Regions from separate parts of the Devosia beringensis genome, predicted to be linked through region 2. Evidence: riboswitches for the same ligand, from Rfam matches in the RefSeq annotation. Region 2 holds a riboswitch; the other holds the start of a gene.
What was found. Region 2 has a riboswitch for thiamine pyrophosphate ahead of thiB (thiamine ABC transporter substrate binding subunit). Riboswitches for the same ligand answer to the same signal wherever they lie in the genome.
Positions count from the first base shown of each region.

Region 1: linked by a shared signal. The riboswitch ahead of GDR53_RS00895 (YkoF family thiamine/hydroxymethylpyrimidine-binding protein) and the one ahead of thiB (thiamine ABC transporter substrate binding subunit) in region 2 are both predicted to bind thiamine pyrophosphate.

Region 1 covers NZ_CP045422.1:149,618-164,135, reverse strand. Annotated here, with positions in the region: gene GDR53_RS00915 (ABC transporter permease) at 1-750, shown strand, start outside; gene GDR53_RS00910 (ABC transporter substrate-binding protein) at 770-1,777, opposite strand; gene GDR53_RS00905 (ABC transporter ATP-binding protein) at 1,768-2,529, opposite strand; gene GDR53_RS00900 (ABC transporter permease) at 2,526-3,323, opposite strand; gene GDR53_RS00895 (YkoF family thiamine/hydroxymethylpyrimidine-binding protein) at 3,338-3,946, opposite strand; TPP riboswitch at 3,937-4,048, opposite strand; gene GDR53_RS00890 (Crp/Fnr family transcriptional regulator) at 4,296-5,108, opposite strand; gene GDR53_RS00885 (sugar phosphate isomerase/epimerase family protein) at 5,674-6,492, opposite strand; gene GDR53_RS00880 (ABC transporter permease) at 6,538-7,341, opposite strand; gene GDR53_RS00875 (ABC transporter permease) at 7,466-8,401, opposite strand; gene GDR53_RS00870 (ABC transporter ATP-binding protein) at 8,401-9,414, opposite strand; gene GDR53_RS00865 (ABC transporter ATP-binding protein) at 9,411-10,397, opposite strand; gene GDR53_RS00860 (ABC transporter substrate-binding protein) at 10,402-11,982, opposite strand; gene GDR53_RS00855 (GntR family transcriptional regulator) at 12,201-12,905, shown strand; gene GDR53_RS00850 (DUF427 domain-containing protein) at 13,105-13,602, shown strand; gene GDR53_RS00845 (ABC1 kinase family protein) at 13,615-14,518, opposite strand, start outside.
Region 2 covers NZ_CP045422.1:2,424,293-2,438,810, reverse strand. Annotated here, with positions in the region: gene fliI (flagellar protein export ATPase FliI) at 1-574, shown strand, start outside; gene fliJ (flagellar export protein FliJ) at 627-1,040, shown strand; gene GDR53_RS11950 (thiamine diphosphokinase) at 1,103-1,786, opposite strand; TPP riboswitch at 1,813-1,913, shown strand; gene thiB (thiamine ABC transporter substrate binding subunit) at 1,982-2,989, shown strand; gene GDR53_RS11940 (ABC transporter permease family protein) at 3,003-4,595, shown strand; gene GDR53_RS11935 (ATP-binding cassette domain-containing protein) at 4,582-5,220, shown strand; gene GDR53_RS11930 (hypothetical protein) at 5,228-7,192, opposite strand; gene GDR53_RS11925 (adenylosuccinate synthase) at 7,241-8,530, opposite strand; gene GDR53_RS11920 (DMT family transporter) at 8,688-9,632, shown strand; gene serA (phosphoglycerate dehydrogenase) at 10,029-11,612, opposite strand; gene GDR53_RS11910 (phosphoserine transaminase) at 11,767-12,942, opposite strand; gene GDR53_RS11905 (ATP-binding protein) at 13,092-14,518, opposite strand, start outside.

The DNA of each region.
Region 1 (14,518 bases), 1.8 Mb from region 2:
GGCGCCTGGTGGGCATCCGACTATGCCGGCGCGCCGCTGGTATCGCTCAGTACCGAATTGCGCGAACCGCTGGACCTGTCGGTGGGCGACCAGCTGACGATCAGCATCGCGGGTCGGCCAATCGAAGTTACGATTGCCAGTTTCCGGGCCATCGACTGGCGCGCCGGCGGGCTGAACTTCCGTCTGCTGTTCTCTCCCGGCGTGGTCGAAAGCGCGCCGCAGACCATCATGGGCAGCATTGACGTTGTCGACGGGGCGGCGCCAGCGGTGGAAAGCCGGCTGAGCCAGGCCTTCCCGAAGCTGAGCTTTCTGCCCGTGGGCGATGCTCTCCAACGCATCGACGACATCCTGTCCAGCCTTGCCAATGCCGTTGCCCTGGTGGGTAGCCTCGCCGTGATATCGGGCGTGCTGGTGCTTGCCGGCGCCATGACCGTCGGTCGCCGGCAGCGCGAGGCCGATGCCGTGGTCATGAAGGTGCTGGGCGCCACCCGCCGCGACGTGGTGGTCGCCTTCCTCGTCGAATATGGCGTGCTCGGCCTGCTCGCCGCCCTCATGGGCGCCGCCCTTGGCATGTCTGCGGCCTGGGCCATCCTGACCTTTGTCATGGACATTCCCTTTGCGCCCAATCTGCTGACGGTGGCTGCGGTCGTTGTCGGCGCCGTTGTGGTGACCATCGCCACCGGTGTGGTGACAACCTGGTCGGCGATGTCGGTGCGGCCCGCCCGCCAGCTGCGCGCGGACGCCGCCTAGCGGGCAGGCCCACCTCTGGTCAGGGCGTGTTGCCGAGATAGTCATTGGAGTAATAGGCGGTGACATCCGGCATGGTCGTCAGGGGCGCGCCATTGCCGTCCTTGAGCATGCCGGCCTCAAAGACAAACTTGCCGACCGCCGCCATCTTGGCCGGGTCGATGGTGCCCACGGCGCCATCCGGGCCCTGCAGATAGTGGCCGTCGATGAGCGCCTGCAGCGACGCCCGCACGAAGTCCCGGTCGAGCAGCGCATCGGCATTGGCAGCAACCAGGATATCGGCCGCCTCGTCGGGATGGGCGACGGCATATTGGTAGCCGCGCTGGGTAGCCGCGATAAAGTCCCGGGCTGTCTCGGGATGTTCCGCCAGATAGGCGTCGCTGGTGCCGATGAAATTGGTATGCTGGTCCGGTATCCCGAAATCGGCATAGCGGAAGGCGCGTTGCGCCGGCCCGTCGCGCTCGGCCTTGACGCCCTCCCAGGTATAGACCTCCAGGGTGAAGTCGACCGCGCCATTGGCCAGCGCCTCATAGGCCGAGGTGCCCAGGGTCACGGTCTCGAACACGCCGGCGCCCCCGTCATGGCGGATCATGGTGCCGATCAGTGCATTTTCCCAGTCGCTGCCGAAGCCGGCATAGATCTTGCCGTCGAGGTCGCGCGGACGCTGGATGTCCTGCCGGTCGGCCTTGAACACCAGCCGCCCGGTTTCGGTCTGGACCAGGGCATAGGTCGCCACGAGGTCCGCGCCGGCCGTGCGCTGGGTCAGCAGGCTTATGGAGCCTAGAATACCGAAATCGGCGACATGGTTGGCCACCAACGTCCCGGCGGAGGTATCCGAATAGGGCAGGATCTGCACATCAAGCCCGGCCTCGTCGTAAAAGCCCTTGGCCTGGGCGACGAAGATGCCGATGTGGTTGGTATTGGGTGTCCAATCGAGCGCCATGGTTACAGGCGTAGGCTGAGCCTGCGCAGGTGCGGTGGCCAGGGTGGCCGCCAGGCCCAAGGCCAAAAGCGTGCGGATCATCGGCATGGTTCTTCCTCCGGATAAAACAGGGTTTGCAGAATATCGGCCTCAATCGCCGCAAGCGCGGGCGAACCAAGCGCGGGCCGCGGGTGGGGCAGCGGCACAATGAACTGGCGCGCGATACGGGCCGGGCGCTGCGACAGCACATAGATGCGATCGGACAGCAGCACCGCCTCGCGCACATCGTGGGTAATGAGCAGCACGGTCCAGCGATGCCGATCCCACATGCCGGCCAGCCAGCGCTGCATCTGCGCCCGCGTCAGGGCATCAAGGGCGCCGAACGGCTCGTCGAGCAGCAGCATGGGCCGCTGCTGCACCGTCGTGCGCAGCAGCGCGGCCCGCTGCCGCATGCCGCCGGACAGCTGCGCCGGATAGTGATGCTCAAACCCGGCCAGGCCGAACTCGGCCAGGAGTGGCGTGACCCGGGCCCGCGCCGCCCGGCGGTTCATGCCCTGCACCTGCAGGCCCAGCGTGGCATTGTCGATGATCCGGCGCCACGGCATCAGCGCATCGCCCTGGGGCATGAAGGCAAAGGGGTGGCGCGACGGTGACAGGGGAGCGCCATCGACCAGCATCTGTCCGGCATCGGGACCGCCGGCCCCGATCAGCAGCTGCAGGATGGTCGACTTGCCCGCCCCTGACGGGCCCAGGATTGAGACGAACTCGCACGGCTGCACGGATAGGCTGATATCGGCCAGCACATCGACGGCGCCAAAGCTCTTGCGCAGATTGACCAGCTGCAGGCGCGGCGGGCTCATTGCCGCGCTCCAGAAAGCCGCGTCCAGGGCATGGCGGCGCGTTGCAGCAGCACGGTGGCGCCAAACAGCGCCAGGGTCAGCGTCGAGCTGACCAGCACCGCCGCCAGCACCAGATCGGGCCGGAAATTGTTCTTGGCGTTGAGGATGTAGATGCCCAGCCCCTGCGCCGCCCCCGCATATTCGGCAAAGATCGCCGCGACCACGGCATAGGTGATCGAAATGCGCAGGCCGGCAAAGAAATAGGGCAGGGCCGATGGCAATCGGGCCAGCACGAAGATGCGCCAGCGCGAGGCGCCCATCGAGGCCAGCAGCGTGGTGATCTCGCGCTCGGTGGCGTCATAGCCCTGGACCAAGGCCACCAGCATGGGAAAGAAGGTCACCAGCGCCACCAGCACGATCTTGGGAGTGAGCCCGAAGCCGAACCACAGCACGATGAGCGGCGCAATCGCCACCAGCGGCAGCGTCTGGGTGATGATCAGCACCGGAAACAGCGCCCGCCGCAGCGGCCGGTAGAAATCGATCAGCACCGAAAACACAAAGGCTGCGGTCAGCGACGCGGCAAAGCCGAACAGCGTGGCCTGCAGCGTCGCCTGGCTGTGACGCGCCAGGGCGTCCCGGTGCTCAAAGGCCTGGGTGAGGATGCGCGACGGGGCGGGCAGGGCGGTGGGCGAAATCCCCGACAGCTGCACATAGGCTTCCCAGCCGAGGATCAGCCCGGAGACCGAGGCCACGGCCGGGCCGGCAAGGTGAAAAAGGCGCGCCAGCAGGCGCGGCAAGGCTGGAAGGCTCGACATGAAACGACCTTCCGTCAGCGCGCGCTGGGGCTATTGGCCGAAACCGTCAGATCGATCGTGACATGGCCCTCGGGCGGCCCGAAGCGGCAGAAGCCCTGCTCCAGGGTGGCGAACAGCGCCCCCGTATCGCCGCTGAGCTTGGTGGCGAAGTGCTTGGACTTTTCGAAGGTGCCGGACTGCTTGAGGAAGTCGATGCAGCCATAGATCTCCGCCATGTGGTCGCCCTGGCCCATCACGTAAAGCGAGAACTGGGCCACCGAGGACACACCCATGTCGGGCGCCGTGCGCACTGCATCGAGGGCACTGGCCTGTCGCTCGGACAGGGCGGCAAGCGGGCCCTCGAACTGGCCCGACTGGCAGATGGCATCGTCCGGTTCGCCGGGGCAGCCGCGCGAGATGGTGGCGGACAGCACGCAGTGCACGCCGGTTCCGGCCGCCGCACTGAACAGGTCGCGCATGGCCGGGAACAGCACCTCGGGCGGCCCTACCAGCAGCGTCGAGACATCATCGGTCTCGATGCGCAGCCTCTCGCGATAGGGATCGAGCGCGCTCAAGGCGCTGGTGATGACGCCGACGAAATCGCCGGTCATGGGATAAAGGGAAATCTGTGCGCCAGAAAACATCGCCCGCCTCGCTCCGCTGGTATTACCCAGATCAGCTATAGGGTCCGAAGGCTTCCCGCCCCCATCTCAGCCCCGACCTACGGAGCACCCCTGTGGATGTGTCAGCATAGGCGCTACTTGCATGAAAACGCAAGCGGGTTTGCGCATCAGGGGTTTAGACAGAGATCGGGACCTTTTGCTGCACATCAGCCGTGCGCCGGCGCGGTCCTTGCCGGCAGATGCTCAAGGCAGGCATGAGCTTTGCGTCTACCGGCTCCGAGCATTGGTACCGGCCATCAAACTCACTGAGGTGACACTTCGGGTGGGGGGGTGAAGGCGCGGATCTGCGCTCTGCCCTGGCCTGGTGCTTTCAGCGGTCATGACGCCAGAGTTTGACCAGGCGCTGGTCCACGACGTCAATCAGCTCCACGTAACTGCGTTCGGTGGCGCCATAGGCGGATCCGGCGCGCGCCTGCAGACGCGGCCGATCGAGAATGTCGATCCGTCCACGTGTCGACCTGATCAGATGCTCGCCCTCCAGTTCGTGCAGCGCTGTCGTTACGCCGGCACGCCGAACGCCAAGCATGATCGCCAGGAGGTCGTGCGTCACGGGGAAGGAGTTCCCCTCCACACGGTCGTCGATCATCATCAGCCACCGTGCCAGCCTTTCGGGAATAGGGGCATGGGCACTCGCCAGGGCTGTGTAGGCAGTCTGAATCGACAGCACATGGACATAAAGGTTGAGCGCATTGCGCAACGTTTCGCTTGCGCGCATGGCGCGCACCAGCGCCTCGGTCGGCAGGACCGACGCCGAACCCTCGAACTGGACGTAGCAGTCGAAGGGGCTTGGAGCGCCGCAGATCACCGATGTCCCCGTCATGCCTTCCCAGCCGATGAGTCCGACTTCAAAATTCCGGCCACTGCGCAATGTCGCAACAACCGAAGCAATGCTGCCTTCGGGAAAGTACAAATTCTGCGGCAGCTCATCGGCAACCTCGAGGGGCTGCAACAAGTGCAGGGATGACTGCTCCAGCTCTGGCGCCAGCAGGGCAAAGTCGTCCGCCGAAAGCGACTGCAAAAGCCGATTCGTGCCCTCGTATGGCGATGCCAAACCCATCATAATTCCTTTCCTTGCAGTCATCGGCTGGCCACTGTGATCAGGATCGCGGCCGCTGCTGCTCATTTGCGGCATCGTTCAAGAAGCGCCCGATCAGGCGCTGGCCCCACGCATTTCTGCTGTGCGCCCGAACATGACCAACCCTGCTGTAACATCGAAGACACGCGACAGATAAACAAGAATCCGGCCGGCCACTGGCTCGCTCCGCTGACGCGGAAGGTCCCGCGGCGACGTTAACAGTGGTCAACAGGGGGCGGCTCCCCCGCATTCGCCCCCAGTGATTGAAGCAGTAGCTACCCGTCAGGCTCCCATACTTCTCGGACCGGGGGGACTGCACCGTCCCCTCGCAAGCTAGGTAGATGGCCAAGATTTTATGGCTAAATGCCAGAACTGTACTTGAGTCTGAAAAGGAGCCGATAACGGTCTGACGGCTTTTGTGTCGGAGGCCTGAAAAGCGGACGGATTCTACGTTGTCGCTTATGTCGAGCAATAGCGGGGCGCTGGTTGAGAGGACGCTGAGACGCACGGTCATCGTGCATGCCAGCGTCCAGGAGGCGTTTCGGTTCAATCAAACCGCCCGGGTCAGTCAATCGCTTGGATCGAGGTCCGGGCGGCAGATCTGCTCAATGGCCTATTGTGCGAGCCCCAGGGCGGCCAGGTGGGCCGCGGAGGCCTGGATCTGGGACTTGTCGCGAATTTCGATGATCAGGCGCGGATGCGAGGTGATGTCGGCCAGGCGGGCGAAAATGGCGCGCCAGTTGATATTGCCATGGCCCAGCGGCCAGTGGCGGTCGGCATAGCCATCGGCATCCTGCAGGTGCACGTGCTGCAGTTTCTCGCCGGCATCGAGGACGAAATAGTCTACGGGCGGCGCGCCCGTCGAGCCATAGGCATAGGCGGCATGGCCGGTATCGATCGACAGCGCGAAGGCGGACGAATTGAAGCTTTCCACCAGTTTGCGGCGGTCGGCTGGATCCTTGTCCTCGATGTTTTCCAGCACGAAGACGCAGCCCTGGTTTTCCGCGCGTTTGACGGCGGCATCAAGGGTGGCATGGGTGAGCTCGAACACGCGCTGGCGCTGCTCGGGCCAGTTGTCGAGATTGTTGTGCATCCAGGTCGAATAGGGGCTGTGGATGACGATCTGCGTCACGTTGAGCGCGGCCGCAACATCGAGCGCCTGGTCCATGCGCTTGGCCACCACCGCCTGAACATCGGGATCGGACGAGGCGACATTGAGGCCCATGAACGGGCCATGCATGCCCAGGCGACCCTGATGCCCATCGAGCAGGCGCCGGGCGTGGTCGACAACGCTCTGCCAGTCGCCAGCCAGCACTTCGGCCGGCACGAAATCCTGCAATTCAAGGTCGCGGGGCTTTTCCAGCAGCCAGTTGCGGTTGATTTCGACGTCCTTCAACGTCATGGCGGCGCCAACGATAGGCAGTTCAGTCATAGTCGCGTCCTTTCGTAACCGGCATTGCTCTGCCGATGGGGGGTGTCAGGTGAGGGTTGGATCGAGCTTGTCGCGCAGCCAGTCGCCGACCAGCGATATGCACAGCGCGGTAATGGTGATGACAAAGGCCGGTGCCAGCATGATCCAGGGAGCGCTTGAGAGGTATTCCCGGCCAAAGCCGACCATATTGCCCAGCGATGTATTGGGGGGCTGCACGCCCAGGCCGAGGAACGACAACCCGCTTTCGAGCAGGATGATTTCTGGAAAGGCCAGGGTCATCGAGACGATCAGCGTCGAGGCGATATTGGGCAGGATATGGCGACCATAGAGCCGCAGGGGAGAAGCGCCCAGTTGGTGGACCGCCCCCGAATAGCCCTGCGCATTGCCGCTGATGGCCAGGCCCCGCGCGATGCGCGCATAGCGCTCCCAGGCATGCAGGCCGAGCAAGCAGATGAACAGCGTGATCGAATTGCCGAAAAAGGCAAGGACGGCCAAGGCGAGGACCAGGAACGGGATCGCCGCGGAAAAGTCGACTAGCGCCAGGACGATCTGCTCGATGAAGCCGCGGAAATGCGCCGCCACGAAACCCAGCGTCACGCCGATGACGGCGCCTATAATGGTGGCACCAAAGGCAATCAGCAGGCTCATGCGGATCGAGGCAATCAGCCGGGACAGCACGTCGCGGCCCAACTCGTCCGTGCCCAGCGGATGACTCCAGGTGCCACCCATGAAGGCCGGCGAACTCAGCCGGTTATGCAGGTCCATCTGCGTATAGGGATAGGGCGTGAACAGGTCGGCCAGCAGCGCGACGGCCAGCATGAAGCCCAGCCAGGCAAGGGCAACCAGCATCAGGACCGGCAACTGCCCCAGTCGGGCGAACAGGGCCTGTCCGCGGGCGGCAATCGTATCGGTGTGTGGGCCCTCGGTGGCGTCAATGTCAGCCATGTGCTGTCTCCTGGTATGAAGGTCGCGGTCAGCCGCGCGCCTCGCGCGTCTGCGACTGCATTTTGGGGTCGAGCAGGCCGTAGAGGATGTCCACGACCAGATTGGCGGTGACCATGGTCAGCGCAATCATCAGGACGATGGCCTGCACCACCGCCAGATCGCGATTGGAGACCGAGACGACCAACAGCCGGCCCACGCCGGGCCAGGAGAAAACGCTCTCCACCACCACAGCGCCGGCCACCAGCCCACCGAGCATGAAGCCGATAATGGTGACGGTCGGGATGGCGGCATTCTGCAGCGCATGCCGCCAGACCACGGCCGACCATGACAGTCCCTTGGCGCTGGCCGTGCGGATATAGGATTGGCCCAGCACTTCGAGCATGGCGCTGCGGGTGAATCGGGCCAGCAGGGCCGCGCCGCCAAAGCCCATGGTGACTATCGGCAGGATGGCATTGTGCCAGGAATCCTGTCCGGCCGATGGCAGCCAGCCCAGATTGACCGAGAACACCAGCACCAGCAGCATGGCCAGGATAAAGGACGGCATGGCAAAGCCGGTAACGGCCATGACCATGACGAAGCGGTCGATGGCTGTATTGCGGTGCAGGGCGGCATAGACCCCGGCCGGAATGCCGATGCCCACGTTGAGCAGGAAGGCCGGCACGGTCAGCGCCAGGGTCGAGGGCACGCGCTCGAGCACCACGGCGACCGCATCGCGGCCATCGCGCATCGACTGGCCCAGATCGCCGCTGAAGATCGCCTTGAAGAAGGACAGGTACTGCACCCAGATCGGCTGATCGAGACCCCAGGCCGCGCGGAAGGCATCCACGGCCTCGGGCGGCGCATCAGCCCCCATGATCACGACTGCCGGATCGCCCGACATGCGCAGCACGATGAACACGAAGGTGACAACCATCACCACGCTGACGGCTGCCCGGAGCAGGCGCGATCCGAAATAATGCAGCATCAGCTCAACTCCAATTGGCCAACATGGCCGGGCGCCACCTCGCCATGGGCGACGTGACAGGCCACGCGGCGCCCATCGGTCTGGCGTGGCTTGAGCACCGGCACCTCGATTCTGCAGCGCGCAGCGGCGACCCGGCAGCGGGGATGAAAGGCGCAACCGGCGGGACGATCGGCTGGATTGGGCGGATCGCCCTGCAGGACGATGCGCCTGGCGGTCTTGCCTGGATGGGGAATGGCCGAGACCAAGGCCTGCGAATAGGGATGGGCGGGCGCATGCAGGATATCGTCGGGCGCTCCTTCCTCTACGATCCGCCCCAGATACATCACCGCGACGCGGTGGCTGATCTGGCGCACGGCGCGCAGGTCGTGGCTGACAAACAGCATGCCCATGCCCAGCCGCTCCTGCAGATCGACCAGAAGGTTCATCACCTGCGCCTGGATCGAGACGTCGAGGGCGCTGATCGGTTCATCGCAGACCAGCAGGTCCGGCTGGGTCACCAGCGCCCGGGCGATGACGGCGCGCTGGCGCTGTCCACCCGACAGGGCATGCGGGTGCCGGCTGGCATGGTGCGGCTGCAGGCCGACCTCGGCCATGACGGCGGCAACGCGGTCGTTTTGCTCGGCAGGCGTGCCGATGCGGTGGATTTCGAGGGGTTCGCGGATCTGCATGCCGATCGGCAGGCGCCGGTCCAGTGCGCTCAGCGGGTCCTGGAACACCAGTTGCATGCGCCGGCGCAGCGCCGCCCAGGCCGGACTGCCCGAACGCGGCATCTGGGCGCCGTCAAAGCTGACCTGGCCCTCATCGGGGCGCTCGATGCCCAGCACCAGCCGCGCGGTGGTCGATTTGCCACAGCCCGATTCGCCGACCAGGCCGAGGGTCTCGCCGCGCGCGATGGTCAGGGATACCCCGTCGACCGCCCGCACATGGGTCACCCGGCCGGTCATGCCGCGTCGCACGCTATAGGTCCGGGCGAGATCGCTTGCGCTCAGCATCGGCGTGTCGGTGATGGTCATGCCAAAACCCTTTCTGGCGTCCGGCCGGTCACAGGGGCAGGCGCGGTTCTGATACAGGCGGCAATATGGTCGGCAGCCACGCTGACGGCCGCCGGGTCGATCCGGCCACAGTCCGCTATGGCCAGGCTGCAGCGCGGCGCGAAGGCACAGCCTGCTGGCATGCGCGCGGCTTCCGGAACGCTGCCGGGAATGGAAACCAGCTTCTGGCGCGGGCCGCTGATCGGGGGCATGGCGCCCAATAGCCCACGCGTATAGGGGTGGCTGGGATTGGCAAAAATGCTGGCGCTGTCGGCTTCTTCCACAATGCGGCCGGCATACATGACCGCGATGCGTGAACAGGTTTCGGAGACGACGCCCAGATCATGGGAGATCAGCACCAGCCCCATGCCCGTATCGCGCCGGATCGTGCCCAGCAGATCGAGAATCTGTGCCTGGATGGTGACATCCAGCGCCGTGGTGGGCTCGTCGGCCACCAGCAGTTCGGGCTCGCCGGCCAGGGCCATGGCGATCATGACGCGCTGGTTCTGGCCGCCCGACAATTCATGCGGATAGGCGTTGAGGCGGTTCTTCGCATCGGGAATACCCACCTGGTCGAGCAGGCGGATGACTTCGGCGCGGGCCGGTGCGCCGGTCAGGCCGCGATGCAGGGCGAGGGCCTCGGCGATCTGCCGGCCGATGCGGTGCACCGGATTGAGGCTGGCGGCGGGGTCCTGGAAGATCATGGCGACACGACCGCCGCGCACCGGTTCGAGCACGGTCGGTGGCGCGCCGATGAGTTCGACACCGTCGAGCAGTACCGAGCCGCCCACCTTGGCCGAGCGCGGCAACAGGCCCAGGGCGGCCAGCCAGGTGATGGACTTGCCACACCCTGACTCGCCGACCAGGCCGAGCGCTTCCCCGCGCTCGACCGACAGGCTGATGCCACGCAATGCCGGAGCGGCGCCGAAGGCCACCGACATGTCGCGGATCTGGACGAAGGCCATGGCCTTACGCGCTCCAGTTGTGGCGGCTGAAGTCCATCACGAAGGACTGGGCGGCCGTCCACTGGATGTCCTTGCGCTTGGCCGTGAACGAGGCATTGCGGTGCAGGACAACGTAAGCGGGGTCTTCGATCTCGATGATCTGGAGCATGCGGCGCCAGATTGCGATGCGACGGGCGTGGTCAGTGCTGGTTTCCAGATCGTTTGACAGCGGACCGAATTCCTCGTTGATCCACTGGCCATTGCGCCAGCCATTGCTGGTCGGGCCCCAGGAGCCGGGCATTTGCACGCAGGGATCGGGCAGCGTGGCAGCGGCCGACCAGTCATGGATGCCGCGGCTTTCTGGCTCGCCTTCGCTGATCTGGCCCCAGTTTTCGACCATCTGCAGTTCGACATTGAGCCCGATGGAGCGCCAGCTTTCGGTATTGATCTGGGCGGTCGAGGTCTGGTTGGTATAATAGTCGTTCAGCACGCGGTAGGGGATCGGTTCGCCGGCATAGCCTGCTTCGGCCAGCAGGGCGCGGGCCTTGTCAGGGTCGTAGGCGGGGTTTTCGTGGTCCGTTATGTAGAAGTCGCCATAGAACTCCCACTGCAGGCCACGCGGTACGGTCGTGCGGCCGCTCCACAGGGCCTCCACGATCAGGTCACGATCCACCGAGTGGGTCAGCGCCTGGCGGATCAGAGGGTTGGCCAGCACGGGGTGGGATTTGTTGAAGATCGTGTAGCGCGAGTTGTTGATCGGGCCGCCGACGACCTCGAAACGGCTGTCCGCTTCGACGGTCGCGATCTGATCGGGGGGAATGTCACACGCAAAGTCGGCGCCGCCCGAGAGGAGCAGGTTGATGCGCGAGGCGGTTTCGGGGGTCTCGACAAAGCGCAGCTTGGCCAGCGGCGGGCGACCGTCCCAATGGTCGTCAAAGGCTTCAAGGCTGAGCACGGAATCGGCCTGGAAGTCGGCAATGCGATAGGGTCCGGTGGTGACGGGCTTGCGGGCCCAGGTCATCCAGTCGCCGGTTTCAAGGAACGCCCGCTTGTTCACGACCATACCCATGGCGCTGGCCAGGCGACCTTCCATTACCGGATCGATGATGGAATTGTGGAAGCGCACCTTGTTGGGCGCCAGGATTTCCACGCTCTCGAAGGCCGGCAGGCTGCGCCGCGATGCGGCGATGACGGCCTCAGGCACTTCAATCGTGCCGCCGCCCCACATGCGGTCCGGACCAAAGGTGAAGGCCACGTCTTCTGCAGTCAGTGGGTCGCCATTGTGGAATTTGACGCCATCGCGCAGCTCGACATCGATCGTGTAGTCGTCAACGCGCGTCCAGGTGGTGGCAATCGAGGGCTGCAGCGACATGTCGCCGATCCAGTCGGTGCCGATCAGTGGCTCGGCATAGCTGGTATAGATGCGGGCGCCGACATTGGACTGTTCCGACAGCATTTCCAGCGTGTTGGAATTGGAGACCTTTTGCACCGCTACGGTAACTTCCGGGCGGTCGTCGGCCTGGGCAAAGGCCGCGCGCGGCAGCGCCAATGCGGCGGCTGTCGCAGCCCCCAGGGTCAGCACGGTGCGACGATTGAGATCAGTCATGGTGTCTCCTCTCGGAATGCCAATTGGCTGTGAAGGCGCATGCCGCAGCGGACACGGATGCGCATGGCGCCCGACGCTTCGGTTGCGGATTTGCTATGTTCAGTGATGGGCGGGCTCGGAGGGGAGCGTTCGCCGTGACGGTGCTTGTCTAGAACGGCATTGTGTAACGTGCATGACAGCTGTAGGTACAGCTTGAAAGTATTTGGTGAGGCGACGGTATGACGGCCCAGTGGTTCCGCGTCTATGACACGCTGCGCAAGGCGATCATGGTGGGAGAATTGCGTCCGGGCAGCCAGTTGCCGCCCGAATTCGAGCTGTCAGTCGCCCACAATGTGAGTCGCAACACGGTCCGGCGTGCCTACCTGGCCCTGTCGCAGGATGGTCTGATCCGCAGCGTCAACGGGCGCGGCTCCTTCGTGATGCAGACCGGCATAACCTATGAGGTTGACGCGACCTCGCGCTTTCGTGACGTCCTGGACGGGCAGGGGGTGCGATCAAGCATGCAGGTGCTTGATCAAGTTATGGTGCCAGCCGGCACTGAACTGGCAACCAGCCTCGGCGTCGCGCCGGATACAACGCTGTTGCGGGTCACTGGGCTCATCATGGGCAACGACATCCCGTTTATCCTGACCGTCCGTCACATTCGCGCCGACCTGGTGGATAATCTCCAGGCAAAGCTGGCCGAAACCGACTCCCTGACACGGATCGTCCGCAACGAGGGGCTGGGGCAACTGCGGCGCGTCTCGACGACCGTCAGCGCCCGGTTGCCGACCGACCGCGAAGCAGACTTGCTGCAAAGCCCGGCCAATGCGCCGATCCTGGTCGTGGGATCGACCGGGCGCATCGACAATGGCCAATTGCTGGAATGTCAGAACGCGGTCATGAACGGCCAGGTCGTCCGCCTGTCGTTTCGCAACGATTAGACGGCAGCTGAGAAGGCGGCGCTTCGCCGTCCACGAGGTGGCCCGCTAGCTTTTGGCCAGGCGTTGATCGCAAATCTGCCAGGGCGCTCGGCATCGGTTACTGATCTGGCGCCACCGGCCAGAAGATCCAGAACCCAGACCTGCTCGTAGAACCGGGGTCAAAGACAATCGCAGAGTCTAGCGTCAGGGGACCGTTACCGTGAATTTTCCAATCCCGATCAAGCCTGGGTCAGGCGAGGAAAGCGTCTGGGACTATCCGCGCCCGCCCAGGCTCGAGCATGTCGCCAAGCCTGTGCAGATTGTCTTTGCCGGTGTCCTTGTCGTGGACGCATCCGAATGCTACCGGGTTCTCGAAACCAGCCACCCACCCGTCTACTATATCTCCCCCGATTTTGTTGCGGCCGGTGTCCTGATCCCCGCTGCCGGCTCCAGCCTGTGTGAATGGAAAGGGCGCGCCGACTATTTCGATGTCGCGGCCAATGGCCGGGTCGCGGCGCGGGCCTCCTGGCGCTATGCCGCGCCCACGGAGCGGTTTGCGCCCATCGCTGGTTTCCTGGCCTTCTATGCCGGACCGATGGACCGGTGCGCAGTCGGCGGCGAGATCGTGACCCCTCAGCCGGGCGGCTTTTATGGTGGCTGGATCACCCCCGGCATTGTCGGGCCGTTCAAGGGTGAGCCGGGATCGCTCGGCTGGTGACAGGTCGACGGGTCAAGAGTGGCTCCCGGCAAACTCTTCCAGCAGGCCGCGGACATCCACTGTCGCGCCAAGCCGGCTGGCCAGCAGGTACATGCCGCCAATCTTGCGGTGGATGAACAGGGTGTCGACGGGTGGTATCGACCAGAGGTCGGCGCCAAAGCCGGCGCTCAGGGCACGGTCCCGGGCGCGCCGAGGCAGGTCTGCCGCCACAAAATCAAACATCGGCCCGGCCATGACCGCGTCCATGCCCATGGCCAAAAGGTCAAGGGCCAGTTGCGCCAGCCGCTGCCGCCCCGGCGCGAAATAGCCGATATCCACCATGGCATCGGTTTGCCCGGCCCTGTCGCGCGCCAGCGCCGCCCGCAGCAGAAGTCGCAACTTTTCGGTCAGCTCAGCGGGAATGGTGCGCGTCGCGCCGAAATCGAGCAGGACCAGGCGCCCGCTGGCCTTCTGGTAGCGGAAATTGGCAAAGTTGGGGTCGGTCTGGATGACACCGAAGTCGAAGACCTCCTGCAGCGTCAGGCGGATGAGGCGTTCGGCAATACGGTTTCGTTCCGCCTGCGGGCGGCCGATCACCCAATCGATCGGCTCGCTGTCGATAAAGGTCATTGCCAGCACGCCCGGGCCGGTCAGCTCGCTGTCTACCTCGGGCACCAGCAGGGTCGGATCGCCGGCAACCAGGCCGGCATAGCGGGTGAGGTGGTCGGCCTCGCCAAGATAGTCGGCTTCCTGCTGCAGCTGAAGGCGGGCCTCTGCCACCAGGGCATCGAGCGACACGCCCGGCGGGATCAGCCGCGACAGGCGCAGCAGCGCGACCACGTTGTCGATGTCGCTGTCAATGCTGGCGGCAATGCCCGGATACTGCACCTTGATCGCCAGGTCGCGGCCCGAACGGGTTGTGGCGCGGTGCACCTGG
Region 2 (14,518 bases):
GATGGACAGCCTGACCCGCTTTGCCATGGCCCAGCGCGAGATCGGCCTGGCCATTGGCGAGCCGCCCACCGCCAAGGGATATCCGCCAACGGTGTTCACAGAATTGCCGCGATTGTTGGAAAGGGCGGGTCCGGGCACGCCAACCAGCGGTTCTGTTACCGGTCTATTTACCGTTTTAGTCGAAGGTGATGATCACAATGAGCCCATTGCCGATGCCGTACGCGGCATTCTCGATGGGCATATCGTGATGGAGCGCGGGATAGCCGAACGGGGACGTTACCCGGCGGTCAACGTGCTCCGGTCCATCTCGCGCACCATGCCAGGGTGTGTGCCGGTCGAGTTCAGACCGGTCCTGGCCAAGGCACGCGAACTCATGTCGATCTATGCCGACATGGAGGAACTGATCCGGCTGGGGGCTTACCGGAAAGGGTCAGATCCGAAAGTGGACCGCGCAATCGCTATCTATCCGGCCCTGGAAGCTTTTCTGAGCCAGGACCGGGAAGAGACGACGACAGTTGCCGAGGGCTATCAGATGCTTGAGGCCATTATCGCCGAAGCGGGCGCGGCAGACTGATGGGGCGCTGTATTGGCCCCGGAACTGACTTGGTGTGTAAGGAGTACAAGTCTTGAAATCGCGCAGTGAGAGCCTCATCCGGCTCAAGAAGTTTCAGGTGGACGAGAAGCGACGCCAGGTGGCGCAGATTGAAATGATGGTCAACGATTTCGAGCGCATGGCGTCCGAACTCGACCAGCAGATCGAGATCGAGCACACCAAGACCGGCATCTCCGACATCGCCCATTTTGCCTATTCCACCTTCGCCAAGGCAGCCCTGGCCCGGCGCGACAATCTGCTGGCCTCGGCCAGCGATATGCGCGGCAAGCTCGAAGCGGCGCAGGATGCGCTGGCGGAAGCCCTGGAAGACCTCAAGAAGGTCGAATTGCTGGACCAGCGAGAGCATCAGCGCGAGGCCGCCGAACAGCTCAAGATCGAGCAGTCAGAATATGACGAGATCGGTCGCCTGCGTTTCCGCACCCAGTAAGGCCTGATCGAACCAGCATCAAAGGCCCGCTTGCGCGGGCCTTTTTGCCTTGTGCGGCCGCGTCAGGCTGCCACCAGATCCCAGAGCCGCTCCTTGCCCAGGATCAGCAGCCAGGGCGTGCCATCCATCGGCACGATCTCGACCTGCCCGCCTGTGCCTTCATTGGAGGTGCCCAGCAGCCCGCCGGGCTCCAGCTGCAATCCATCAAGCCGATAGCGCAATCCGCTTGAGGTGCGAAAACTGACCGGCACCAGCGGATGGATTGACACCCGTTCCCCCGCGCCCGCGGCAAATCCGATAGGTCCGATCACCGCCAGCGCGACATCGACCTCGTCGACCAGTACCAGCCGCCGCTGCGGCGCATATTCCAGCACGGCACTCAGCGCCGCCAGCGTATGATCGAGCCTCTTGCCCGTCATCCCCAGGGCCAGGGTCACCGGCGCCTCGGTCGAATACAGCGCTTTCTGGAAATCGGTACTGATCTGCTCGGGGATGTGGATGACCCGCGTCCGCGCTTCCCAAGCAGCCCGATCGCTGAGCGAATCGAGGTCGCCCACGATCAGTTCTGGCACGAGGCCCGCTGCGCCGATGGCGTCGCCACCGCCATCCGCCCCCACCAGCGCTACGCCTCGTTCCGCCAGTTCGCGCAGCAGTGCGGGGTCAACGACACCGCCGCCAACGATGGCCATGGGCCGCTCAAAGCGGATGATCTCGCGGTCCGTGGGGCGCGCGGAAGTCTCTTGCACTGTCACAAAGCTCTCATTAAGTGTGGGGTGTCTCGCTGGGGTGTTCCGGACTATTCCGGAGCTGAGAGTTACCCATTGAACCTGAACCAGGTCATGCTGGCGGAGGAAGTTCGAGATGGCAAGGCCGTCTCTCGGCCTCTCGCCATTGACACACATCCCCTTCTTCATGACCGCAACCAACGAAGGGAATGACCCATGGTCAAGTCCACCGGTTTCGTTGCTGCGGTCCTTTTCGGACTGCTCGCAACCCCCACTTTGGCGCAGGACGCGCCCGTGCTCACCATCTACACCTATGACGGCTTTGCCGCCGAATGGGGCCCCGGCCCGGCGCTAAAGGCTGGCTTCGAGGCTATCTGTGGTGGCTGCTCGGTCGAATGGATCGCCGCCGACAGCTCCATCGGCACCCTGCGCCGCGTCCAGCTCGAAGGCGACACCACGCAGGCCGACCTGATCGTGGGCCTCGATACCGCCATTGCCGGCGAGGCCCGTGCCACCGGCCTCTTTGCCGATCACGGCCTCGATCTCTCCGGCCTTACCCTGCCCGAAGCCTGGACCGACGCGCAGTTCGTGCCTTTCGACTACGCCCACTTCGCCTTTGTCTATGACAGCGACAGCGTCGCCACGCCGCCAAAATCCTTCGAGGAACTGATCGCCCTGCCCGCCGATTTCAAGATCGCCATCCAGGACCCGCGTTCAGCCACCCCGGGCCTGGGACTGGTCCTGTGGATCCGGGCCGCCTATGGCGATCGGGCGCCCGAGATCTGGGCCGGCCTCAAGCCGCATATCCTGACCATTACCCGCGAATGGAGCGAGAGCTACAATCTGTTCCTGACCGGAGAGGCCGACATGGCGCTGAGCTACACCACGTCCCCGGCCTATCACATCATTGCCGAAGACGATCAAACCATCCACGCGGCCCTGTTCGACGAAGGCCATCTGGCCCAGACCGAAGTGGCCGGTATCCTCAAATCGTCACAGCACCAGGAACTGGCCCGCCAGTTTCTGGCCTATCTGAGCTCGGCCGAGGGGCAGAAGATCATGCCGTCCACCAACTGGATGATGCCGGTGACAGATCTCGGCGACGCCCTCGATCCTGTGTTCAAGGCCCTGCCGCAGCCGTCCACGACGCTGACCCTGACCGATGCGGAAATCGCCGCCAATGCCAAGGCCTGGATCGACGAAATGCTGACCGCCGTCCAGTAGGTCCGGCCCCGCCATGCTGACCCTGCCCGTCCGCCCCGCCCGCATCGCCATCGCGATCGGCCTGGCGCTGGCCATTGTCGGGCTCATCGCCCTGGTGCTCTGGGCAATCCTTGCTGCCGCCACCGGCAGCGAGGGCACCGCCTCGCGCATAGATATCCCCCACCTGCTACGCATGACCACGCTGCAGGCCAGCCTCACCACCGTGCTCTCCCTGACGGTCGGCATGGCCCTGGCCTGGGCGCTCAATCGCCTGCGGTTTCCCGGGCGCGATCTGCTGGTCGGCCTGTTCGCCTCGGCCATCGTTACCCCCGGCATGGTCGTGGCGTTTGGCCTGCTCGACATCTGGGGCCGCAATGGCTGGATCAACCAGGCCAGTGACGCCCTGCTCGGTTTCCCGCTGGGTAACCCGGCCTTCGGTCTCTCCGGTATCCTGCTGGCTCATGTCATTCTCGACGGCGCCTTTGCCGCCCGCATCCTGCTGGCCCGGCTCGATGCGATCCCCGCGGAACGTCTCAAGACCGGCCAGTCTCTCGGCCTCACGGCGCAACAACGCTTTGCCATTCTCGACTGGCCCGCCATGCGCGGCACCATGCCCGGCCTTGCCGCCATCATCTTTCTGCTCGCCTTTACCAGTTTCCCCATCGTGCTGCTGCTGGGCGGCGGTCCGGGCAACCAGACCCTTGAGGTCGCCATCTATGCGGCAGTGCGCCAGGATTTCGACCTGACCGGCGCGGTTCACCTGGCCTTGACCCAGATCGCGGTCTGCTCGGGCGTCATCCTGATCGCCGCCGCACTGGCTCCAATCCCCACCAGTTTCGGCGCCTCCATCGCGCCAACCTGGCGTGACCGCCCCCTCGCCCGGGTTCTCCAGACGCTGATCCTGCTCACCTGCAGCATCGGCTTCGTGCTGCCGCTGGCATCCGTTCTGGTCGATGGACTGGGCACCGGCATGGGGAGCCTGCTGACCCAATCCACCTTCTGGCAGGCTGCCCTCAGCAGCCTGCTGATCGGCACGGCATCGGCGATATTGACGCTGGCCCTTGCCCTCGGACTGGCACTCGGCCGGGCTGCCACCGACCATGGCATCCTGCGCACCCTGCTGGGCATGCCGGTCTTTGCCTATCTGGCCGTGCCGGCGGTCGTGCTGTCGCTCGGCTTCTTTCTGCTCGTGCGCAATCTGGGTGTCGCCCCGGCGGCAGCGGCGCCCTTTGTGGTCATCCTAGCCAACAGCCTGCTTGCTTTGCCCTTTGCCATCGCCACGCTGGGTCCCCCGCTCGAGGCCATTGCCCGCACGCGCGGCAAGCTGATCCGCTCGCTCGACCTGTCCGGCTGGCGGCAGTTCATCACGGTCGAATATCCCCTCCTCGGCAAGGATATCGGCGTCATGCTGGCGCTCGCCTTCTGCTTTTCGCTGGGTGACCTCGGCGTCGTCGCCCTGTTCGGTACCCAGGATTTCCAGACTCTGCCCCTGATGATGTTCCGCGCGCTGGGCAGCTATCGCAGTAATGATGCTGCCGCCATCGCCGCCATCCTGCTGGTCGGCACCATCATCGCCTTTGTCGGCCTGCCCAGACTGTTCTCAAGGATTGCCAATGCTGCTCGCTGACGCGCTCACCTTCGCCCATCCCGGCCAGGCGGCACCCTATGTGTTCAGCTTTGCTGCCGCTCCCGGCGAGATCACCGCCATCTCGGGAACCAGCGGTTCGGGCAAGTCCACCCTGCTCGACCTCATAGCGGGATTTCTGCAGCCCTTCTCGGGCAGTCTGACGCTGGACGGCACCGATCTGCTGCCCCTGCCCCCCGAAGAACGGCCGGTTTCCCTGCTGCTGCAGTCGGAAAGCCTGTTCGAGCACTTGCGGACCGACAGCAATGTCCGGCTGGGCTTGCCGGCGCGCACGCCGCGGGCAGAAGCATACGACAGGGTTGCCCAGGCGCTGGCCGAGGTGGGACTGGAGGGCACCGAAGGCCAGATTACCGCCACGTTGTCCGTCGGGCAGAAGCAGCGCGTGGCCCTGGCCCGCACCCTGCTGCGCAATCGGCCGGTGCTCTTGCTCGACGAGCCCTTCTCAGCCCTCGATGACGAGACCCGCGGCACGGTGCGTGATCTCGTCCGCACCCTGACCCTGCGCCATGGCTGGCACACTATCCTGGTCAGCCATCACGCCGATGACGTCGACAGCCTCGCCAACCGGCGGTTCCGCCTGGTCGAGCGGCGGCTGGAACGCCTCTAGCGCGTCCTCACTCAGCCCAGGTGGCAAAGACCTTGTCGAACAGGGCCTGCGCGTCATCATCCTTTTCGAGGGTGATGATGGCATTGCGACCAGTGCCATAGACCACGGCCAGATCCATCCACTTCCGGTTTTCCAGCAGATCGGTATTGGTCGTGGCGTCGGCTGGCGTAGCGCTGAGCGCGAACAGGAACGAATTGCCCACCACGCGCGCCGAAGCGCCCACCAGCGGCGTGCCCGGCACCAGTTCCTGATCCTTGAGCAGCACGCCGGGAAGATTGGCCACGGTGCCACCGATGAAGGTGTCCGAAACCTGGAAATCCACTTCCATCAAATGACTGGCCGGCAGGCTCGGATCAGAATTCTTGCGGATCGTCACGTCGACCCCGAGATTGCGCGCCGGAATGCTGGCGTGACCGATCAGCGTCGGCAGGCCAAGCTCGTCCACACCCTCGCGCCATTCTACGGTACCCGAGAACGGCACGGCCCCGGTGGTGCCGGTGGCACTGGCCTCGAGCAGCAGGGACTGGCTGCCGGCCAGCACTGCCGGATCGACAGAGGCGCTCGGATCATTGGCGGCAATCGTGCTGGCATCCTGCCCCGGCAGGCGCTCCTCGCCCTTGGCATCGGCGTCGGCCAGCGGCGGCAGCACCGTCTCATTGCCGGTCGGCACCACGGGCTGCGGCGTTGGGTCGAGGCGGTCATCGGCCTCAAGGCCTTCAAGCGTATTGGTCGGTTCAGCCGCTGTCGTCGTCGCCGTATTGCCGGGCGCGGCAACCGGGTCGGTGGCGGCATCGGGCTGTTGAACCGGATCAAGCGTGGGTGTCGTGGGCAGTGTCGGATCGGCCGTTTCGGCCACCACCGGCTGCGCCTGGCCAAACATCTGGTCGAGATCGACATAGCCTTCGCGCCAGGCCCAGAAGCCGGCCCCGCCAACGCCGGCCAGCAGGATGGCAAAGACCACGAGGAATATCGTCAGCCCGGAGCCTGAACGCCCGGCGCCGGGCGACGACACAAAGCCGCTGTCATCGCCATCGTCAGCACCGCTGCGCGGCGTCGCGAACATGCGTTCGGCGATGGTCTGGGCCGATTCCGGCGCCTCGCCATTGCTCTCGCCACGTGCTTCCCGATCCAGCGTCTCGATCGCCCGTTCAATGGCGCCCTCGGCCTCGCTGGCATCCGGCTCGATTGTTTCAAGTTCGACTTCGCGCACGGCCGACAGCGCCGGTTGCACGGCTGTCGCGTTGACGGGAGCAGTCTGCTGGCGCACGGCGACCTGCGCACCGCTGACTGATGGCTCCATGCGACCGCCCGGGCGATAGCTCTCGCCCGGTGAATTGGCCGCCACGGGCAGCTGGGCGCGCTTGTCACTAGCATTTGGCAGGATCAGCGATTCCGGTGGGCGCGTGGTGGGCACGGGGCCCATAGGCGCGGCGCGGACCGGTTCGGAGCGCGACGGCAGCACAGCTGATTCGGCGTCCGAATTCGGTTTGTTGACCACCGGCACCTGGATCATCGAGGTGCCGCCGGTCGCCGCGGCCTCGGCGATAATTTCCTCGATCGACATATTGGCGGTCGATTTCGGGGCCGTCACCGCAGGGGCCGCCGGCCCGGTCGGGGCATCGTTGACGGGCTGCTGGATCACCGGCTCGGTGACCACGGGGCGGACGTCGTCTGGCTTGGTCTCTGCTGGCTTTGCTTCGGCCGGACGTGGCTCAAAAGCCCGCATGGCGGGCATTCCCTCGCGTCCAAGCGTGATGACGGCCTCGCTGGCCTCCTGCTCGACCTGGCGAATACAATCTTCGAGCTGCAGCCTGTGCTGGGTAATGTCCTTTGCCGGGAGCGGTGGAGAAATAGCCCGCAACTGCCCGACCAGGGCCGAACGCGCCTTCTCATAGACCGCGCGGCGGGCGGCCCCGTTATTCTCCGGCAGCGCCGAGATCGCCCGGCGCAACAGCTCTTTGTAGTCCGCCATTGGTTACTTGATACTCACGATGTCTGCGACGTGTTGTAACAAAAAAACTCAGTCTTGGAACGGGTCAACGACAAGGATGGTATCGAGCCGTTCCGGGCTCGTCGACAGCATGGCTACCGGCGCACCGATCTGCTCTTCGATGAAGCGCACATATTTGATCGCCTGGGCCGGCAACTGCGCCCAGCTGCGCGCCCCGGCTGTCGTTTCCGACCAGCCTTCCAGCGTCTCGTAAATCGGCTTAACCCGCGCTTGTGCCCCCATTGAGGCAGGCAGATAATCAATCCGTGATCCGTCCAGCTCATAGCCGACGCAGACCTTGATCTCTTTGAGGCCATCAAGGATATCGAGCTTGGTCAGCGCGATGCCGGTAATGCCTGATGTCTTGACAGTCTGGCGCACCAGCACGGCGTCGAACCAGCCGCAGCGCCGCGGCCGCCCGGTATTGACGCCCACTTCGCGCCCCACTACGGCCAGGTGCCGGCCGATCTCGTCGTCCAGCTCGCAGGGGAACGGGCCTTCGCCGACGCGTGTCGTATAGGCCTTGGTAATGCCCAGCACATAGCCGATGGCCGTAGGCCCCAGGCCCGAACCGGCGGCAGCCTGCCCGGCAACGGTATTGGACGAGGTCACGAAGGGATAGGTGCCGTGATCATTGTCCAGCAGCGCGCCCTGGGCGCCCTCGAACAGGATGCGAGCGCCGGCCTTGCGCTTGTCGTCGAGCACCTTCCACACCTGGTCCATAAAGGGCAGGATATCGGCGGCGACGGCGGTCAGCTCGTCATAGATCTTTTGGGCCTCGATCTCGACCAGGCCCATGCCGCGACGCAGCGCATTGTGATGGGTCAGCAGGCGTTCGATCTTGACCATCAGCGTATCGGGTTCGCTGAGATCAACCAGGCGAATGGCGCGGCGGCCCACCTTGTCTTCATAGGCCGGGCCGATACCGCGCTTGGTGGTGCCGATCTTGAGGCCGGAATTGGAATCCTCGCGGATGGCGTCCAGCTCGCGATGCAGCGACAGGATCAGCGGCGCATTGTCGGCAATGCGCAGGATTTCGGGGGTGATGACCACGCCCTGGGCGCGCAGCTTTTCCAGCTCGCCGACGAAATGGTGCGGATCGACCACCACGCCATTGCCGATGACCGAGAGCTTGCCCTGGACGAGACCGGAGGGCAGCAGAGCCAGCTTGTAGCTTACCCCGTCGATGACCAGCGTATGGCCGGCATTGTGGCCGCCCTGGTAGCGCACCACCACATCGGCGCGCTCGCTGAGCCAGTCGACAATCTTGCCCTTGCCCTCGTCGCCCCACTGCGAGCCGACGACAACCACATTAGCCATGAAATTCCATCTCCAGGATCGGCGTGACACCAAGGGCCCGACATGCCTGTCGCGCCTCAACAAAATTGGACCACTGTCTTCCCGACCCATGGTGTTGACGTTTCAACGGGGCCGAATAACTGCTAAGTCCGACTGTCCTTACATCACCCGGGTCCCGATGACAAAGCCGCTGGATCACCAAAATCGCGGCATTTCCGCCAGACTGCTCGATCAACCCTACCTGCTGCTGATTCTGGCGCCGCTGTTCTGGGGCGGCAATGTGGTCGCCGCCAAGCTGGTCGTGGGCGAAATCGACCCGTTTCTGCTGCTTTCGGCCCGCTGCGTGGGCGCCACCCTGTTCATCCTGCCATTCTCGTGGCGCTTCCTGGCGGCCGACTGGCCGGTGATCCGCCGCACCTGGCCGCTGCTGATGGCCTATGGCGCGCTGGGCTATGCGCTTTACAATGTGCTGCTCTATATGGGGCTGACCACCACCACGGCCGTCAATTCCTCGATCGAGACGGGCGCCCTGCCCATGATGATTCTCGCGGCCAATTTCATCGTCTTCCGCGTCCGCGCCACCATTCTGCAGGTGGTCGGCGTGCTGATCGCCATTACCGGCGTCATGCTCACGGCCACCCATGGCGACCTGCGCCGCATCCTTACGCTCGATATCAATATCGGCGACGGGTATGTCCTGCTCGCCTGCCTGACTTATACCGCCTATACGCTGGCTCTGCGGTTCCGGCCCCAGGTGCACATGATGAGTTTCATGGCCGTCGCCTTTACCGGCGCCGCGATCACCGGCCTGGTCATGCTGCAGCTGTTCGGCCCCGGCATCACCGCCTTTGCCAGCATCCCCGCCATGTCGCCCACCGTCTGGGCCGTGCTGGTCTATGTGATGATCTTCCCCTCCATGTTCAGCCAGATCGCCTATGCCCGCGGCGTCGAGCTGGTCGGCCCCAACCGCGCCGCCCCCAGCCACAACCTGATCCCGGTCTTTGGCACGCTGGGCTCGGTGCTGATCCTGGGCGAGCGGCTCGAGCTCTATCATTACCTCGCCGCCGCCATCATCATTGCCGGCATTGCCATGGCCGAATGGGCCGCCCGCCGCCTGCGCTAGGCAACGCGCCACGCCAGAGCGCAAACGCGCCGAAACGCCGCCCGGCTTGCGCTTGCGGTTTTCACGGGTAATGGGCGGCCTCTGACTCGAGCCAGTGTACAAACTTGGGGAGCCAGGGGCCGCCCATCACGGTATCGGCTTGCTTAGGGGGTCTGGTATCAGGCGGTACCAATATTGCAGGTCCGGCTGCCAACTTTCTGCCCACGCAGGAGAGCGCCCTCTCCATCCGATCCTCCCCGCCCGGCCCTGCGTCGGGGCCGCGTGAATGGCGGGAATGCACACAGTATGCGCGCGGTTTTTGGCCCGGGGACAAGATGGATAAAGTGGCTGCGCTAGCGACAGCAAAAAGGGCCGGCGCCAGAGCGCCGACCCTAAAATCCTGCACGATGCAGATGCCTAGAACCGCAGCGACTTGGCCTGCTTGACGCCTTCGAGCGCCGCGATCTGGCCCAGTTGCGCCTCGTCGAGCGCACCGTCGATCGACACCAGCGCAATGGCGTCGGCACCGGCTTCGGCACGACCGAGGTTGAAGTTGGCGATATTGATGCCCAGCGTCCCCAGCAGGGTGCCGAGGCGACCGATATGGCCCGGCTTGTCCTCATTGGTGACATAGAGCATGGAGGGCGTCAGCTCGGCTTCCATATTGATGTTCTTGACCTGGATGATGCGCGGCTTGCCGCTGGCAAACACCGTGCCGGCCACCGCGCGCTCCTGCCGCTCGGTCACCACCGTCAGCCGGATATAGTTCTCATAGGCGCCCTGCTGCTCGCGCGTCACCACTTCGACGCCGATACCGCGCTCCTTGGCGATCTGCGGCGCCGAGACCATGTTCACGTCCGGCATCATCGGCCGCATCACGCCATAGACGGCCGAGGCCACCATGGGGCGGGTATTCATGCTGGCAACATCACCCTCGAACTCGATCTTGATGCCCATGATCGCCGTTTCGGTCAGCTGACCGGCAAACGAGCCGAGCATTTCGGCCAGCTTGATGAAGGGCGTCAGGCGTGGCGCTTCCTCGGCAGAGATGGACGGGAAGTTGAGCGCATTGGTGATCTCGCCGGCATTGAGATAGGCCGAAATCTGCTCGGCCACCTGCAGCGCCACATTTTCCTGCGCCTCGCTGGTCGAGGCACCCAGATGCGGCGTGGCAATGACATTGGCCAGCTCGAACAGCGGATTGGCGGTCGCTGGCTCTTCGAGGAACACGTCGAGCGCCGCGCCGGCCACCTGGCCGGACTTGAGCGCCTCGTAAAGCGCGGCCTCATCGATCAGCCCGCCACGGGCGCAGTTGACGATGCGCACGCCCTTCTTGGTCTTGGCCAGCGCCCCGGCATTGAGGATGTTGCGCGTGGCGTCGATCAGCGGGGTATGGAGGGTAATGAAATCGGCGCGCGCCAGCAGCTCGTCCAGCGTGACCTTTTCGACGCCGATTTCCAGCGCCCGCTCCGGCGTCAGGAAGGGGTCAAAGGCCACGACCTTCATCTTGAGCCCCTGCGCCCGGTCGGCGACGATCGAGCCGATATTGCCCGCCCCGATCAGGCCGAGCACCTTGCTGGTGACTTCGACGCCCATGAAGCGGTTCTTTTCCCACTTGCCGGCGCGGGTGGAGGCATCGGCCTCGGGCAGCTGGCGCGCCAGCGCCATCATCATGGCAATGGCATGCTCGGCCGTGGTGATGGAATTGCCGAAGGGGGTGTTCATCACGATGACGCCCTTCTTGGTGGCGGCCGGGATGTCGACATTGTCGACGCCGATGCCGGCCCGGCCGATGACCTTGAGATTGGTCGCGGCAGCCAGGATCTTTTCGGTCACCTTGGTGGCCGAGCGGATGGCCAGGCCATCATACTGGCCGATGACTTCGAGCAACTTTTCCTTGTCCTTGCCCAGATCGGGCAGATAGTCGACCTCGACGCCATTATCCTTGAAGATCTGGACGGCGGCCATGCTGAGCTTGTCGGAAACGAGAACCTTGGGCATTGGGTAATCCCTGATAAAAGCGAGTGTGGGGAGAGAGCCCCCACCCGGCCTCCCCCTGAAGGGGGAGGAGTGGCTCCGAGTCCTTGGCACCTTGGTACCCAATACTCGATCAGCCCCTCCCCCTTCAGGGGGAGGTTGGGTGGGGGTCTGTGAGTTAGGCAGCGGCCTTGTCGAGCGCGGCCTTTTCCTCGGCAAAGGCAAAGTCCAGCCACGGCACGAGCGCGGCAAGGTCGGCCGTCTCGATGGTGCAGCCGGCCCAGATGCGCAGGCCCGAGGGGGCATCCTTGTAGGCGCCGATATCATAGGCGACGGCGGCCTTGTCGAGCCGGGACACCATGGCCTTGGCAAAACTCGCCTGCGCCGCATCGTCAAGCGCGGCAATGGCCGGATCGACAATGGAGAGGCATACCGAGGTATTGGAGCGGTTGGCCGCGTCCTTGGCCAGGAAATCGACCCAGTCGGTCTTAGCGACCCAGTCGGACAGCACCTTGAAATTGGCATCGGCGCGAGCCTGCATGCCGCTGAGCCCGCCCAGATCGAGACCCCATTGCATGGCGTCGATCGCGTCTTCGATGCAGATCATCGAGGGCGTATTGATGGTCGCCGCCTCGAAGACTTCCTCGAGCAGCTTGCCACCCTTGGTCAGGCGGAAGATCTTGGGCAGCGGCCGGTCGGGCTTGAAGCTTTCGAGCCGCTCGACGGCCCGTGGCGACAGGATCAGCACGCCATGGGCGGCTTCGCCCCCCAGCGCCTTCTGCCAGGAGAAGGTGACGACATCGAGCTTGGCGAAATCGAGCTTTTGCGCAAAGGCCGCCGAGGTGGCGTCGCAAATGGTCAGACCCTGGCGATCGGCCTTGATCCAGTCGGCATCGGGGACGCGCACGCCCGAAGTGGTGCCGTTCCAGGTGAAAACGACGTCGCGATCGGTATCGACTTGGGCGAGGTCGGGCAGTTCGCCATAGGGCGCCTTGATGATGCGCACATCGTCGAGCTTGAGCTGCTTGGCCACATCGGTGACCCAGCCCTCGCCAAAGCTCTCCCAGGCCAGCATGTCGACGCCGCGCGCGCCCAGCATGGACCACATGGCCATTTCGACGGCGCCGGTATCGGAAGCGGGGACAATGCCGATGCGGTAATCGGCGGGCACTTCGAGCAGCTGCCGCGTCAGGTCGATGGCCTGCTGGATGCGCGCCTTGCCCGGCTTGGACCGGTGCGACCGGCCGACCAGCGCATTGGATAGCGCATCAACCGTCCAGCCAGGACGCTTGGCACAGGGGCCCGAGGAAAAATTTGGATTGGCCGGTTTTACCGCCGGCGCGGTCAGGGGCATTGGAGCCATCTTCAGCGACCCTCCCAGGTCTATGCGTCTCGCGTTAGGGCGAGATGTCCTGAGGCTGCAGATACGCCCGAAGCCGCGACCCGTCAATGACTCTTTTCTTGCGCCGCACGGCGCCCGGGCGCCCGACTGCCCCGGCCGCTTCAGGCGGCCATGAGCCTGAGCTCGTCGACATCGGCGGCGGTGATCTCGGGTTGCTGGCGGAGCCGGTCGATGCTCTCGGCCAGCTGGCCATAGCCCAGGCTGAGCGCGGCCCCCTTGATGGTGTGCAGCGTCGCCTCCAGTGTCTTGCCGTCGCCTGCCAAAGCAGCGGCGCGCGCCGTCGCCATCATCACCGTCAGTTCCGCGCCGAACCGCGCCGTGAGCGCGTCGAAGGTCTCCTGGCCGACCTCGGCGATCAGCGCCTGCTGATAGTCGCTATCGACATTGGGGGGCAGTGGTTCTGCCGGCATGTCAGCTTCGGCCATTGACTGGCCAAGCAGCTGCACCAGCACCGCCTCCAGCTTCTGCCGCGTTATGGGCTTGGCAAGGAACCCGTCCATCCCGGCCGCGAGACAGGCCTCGCGATCGGACTCGAAGGCATTGGCCGTCAGCCCGACAATCGGCACGGTCTGTCCCGCCGCCCGGGCCTGCTGCGTTGCCGCCAGGCCATCGAGCACCGGCATCTGCATGTCCATGAAGACGAAGTCGAACGCGCCTCCGGCCATGCGATCGAGGGCCTCGGCCCCGTTTTCGGCATAGGCCACGTCCATGCCCATGCGCTGCAGCAATCCCCCTGCAACGGCGCGGTTGATCGCATTGTCATCCACCACCAGCACCCGGCCCGTGCCGGTAAAGCGCCGCGCCTCCGACGCCGCTTGCGCTGGCTGGCCAGCGCCAGCATCGACCGGTCCGACCGGAAGTTCAAACCAGAAGGTGCTGCCCTGCCCCAGCTGGCTCTCTACGCCGATGCGGCCGCCGATGGTTTCGACAAGACGCCGGCAGATCGCCAGCCCGAGGCCGGTGCCACCATGCAGGCGGGTATTGGAGCCGTCGAGCTGGCTGAAATCCTTGAACAGGCGGGGCAGATCGTCTTCGGCAATGCCCGCGCCGGTATCCACCACACGCACCTGCAGCATCTCGCCCACCAGTACCGCCGACACCGTGATTGACCCCACCCGCGTAAACTTGATGGCATTGCCCACCAGATTGATCAGGATCTGCCGCAGGCGTCCCGCATCGGCCTGGATGACGATGTCCGGCCCCGTCACCTGCAGCATCAGCCGCGCGCCGGCCGCCCGGGGCGCCATGATCTCACGCACCGACTGCAGCAATTGCGGCAGGCTGACCGCCTGCCTGTCGATGCGCATCTCACCGGCTTCAAGCTTGGAGAAGTCGAGAATATCGGTGATCACGTCGAGCAGGATATCGCCCGACTGCCGCATGACCCGCAGCTGGTTGCGCTGCTCCGGACTGAGCTCGGAATCGCCCAGCAGGTCGGCCATGCCGATAATGCCGTTGAGCGGCGTGCGGATCTCGTGGCTCATGGTAGCCAGAAAGGTGGACTTGGCCAGATTGGCCGCCTGTGCCT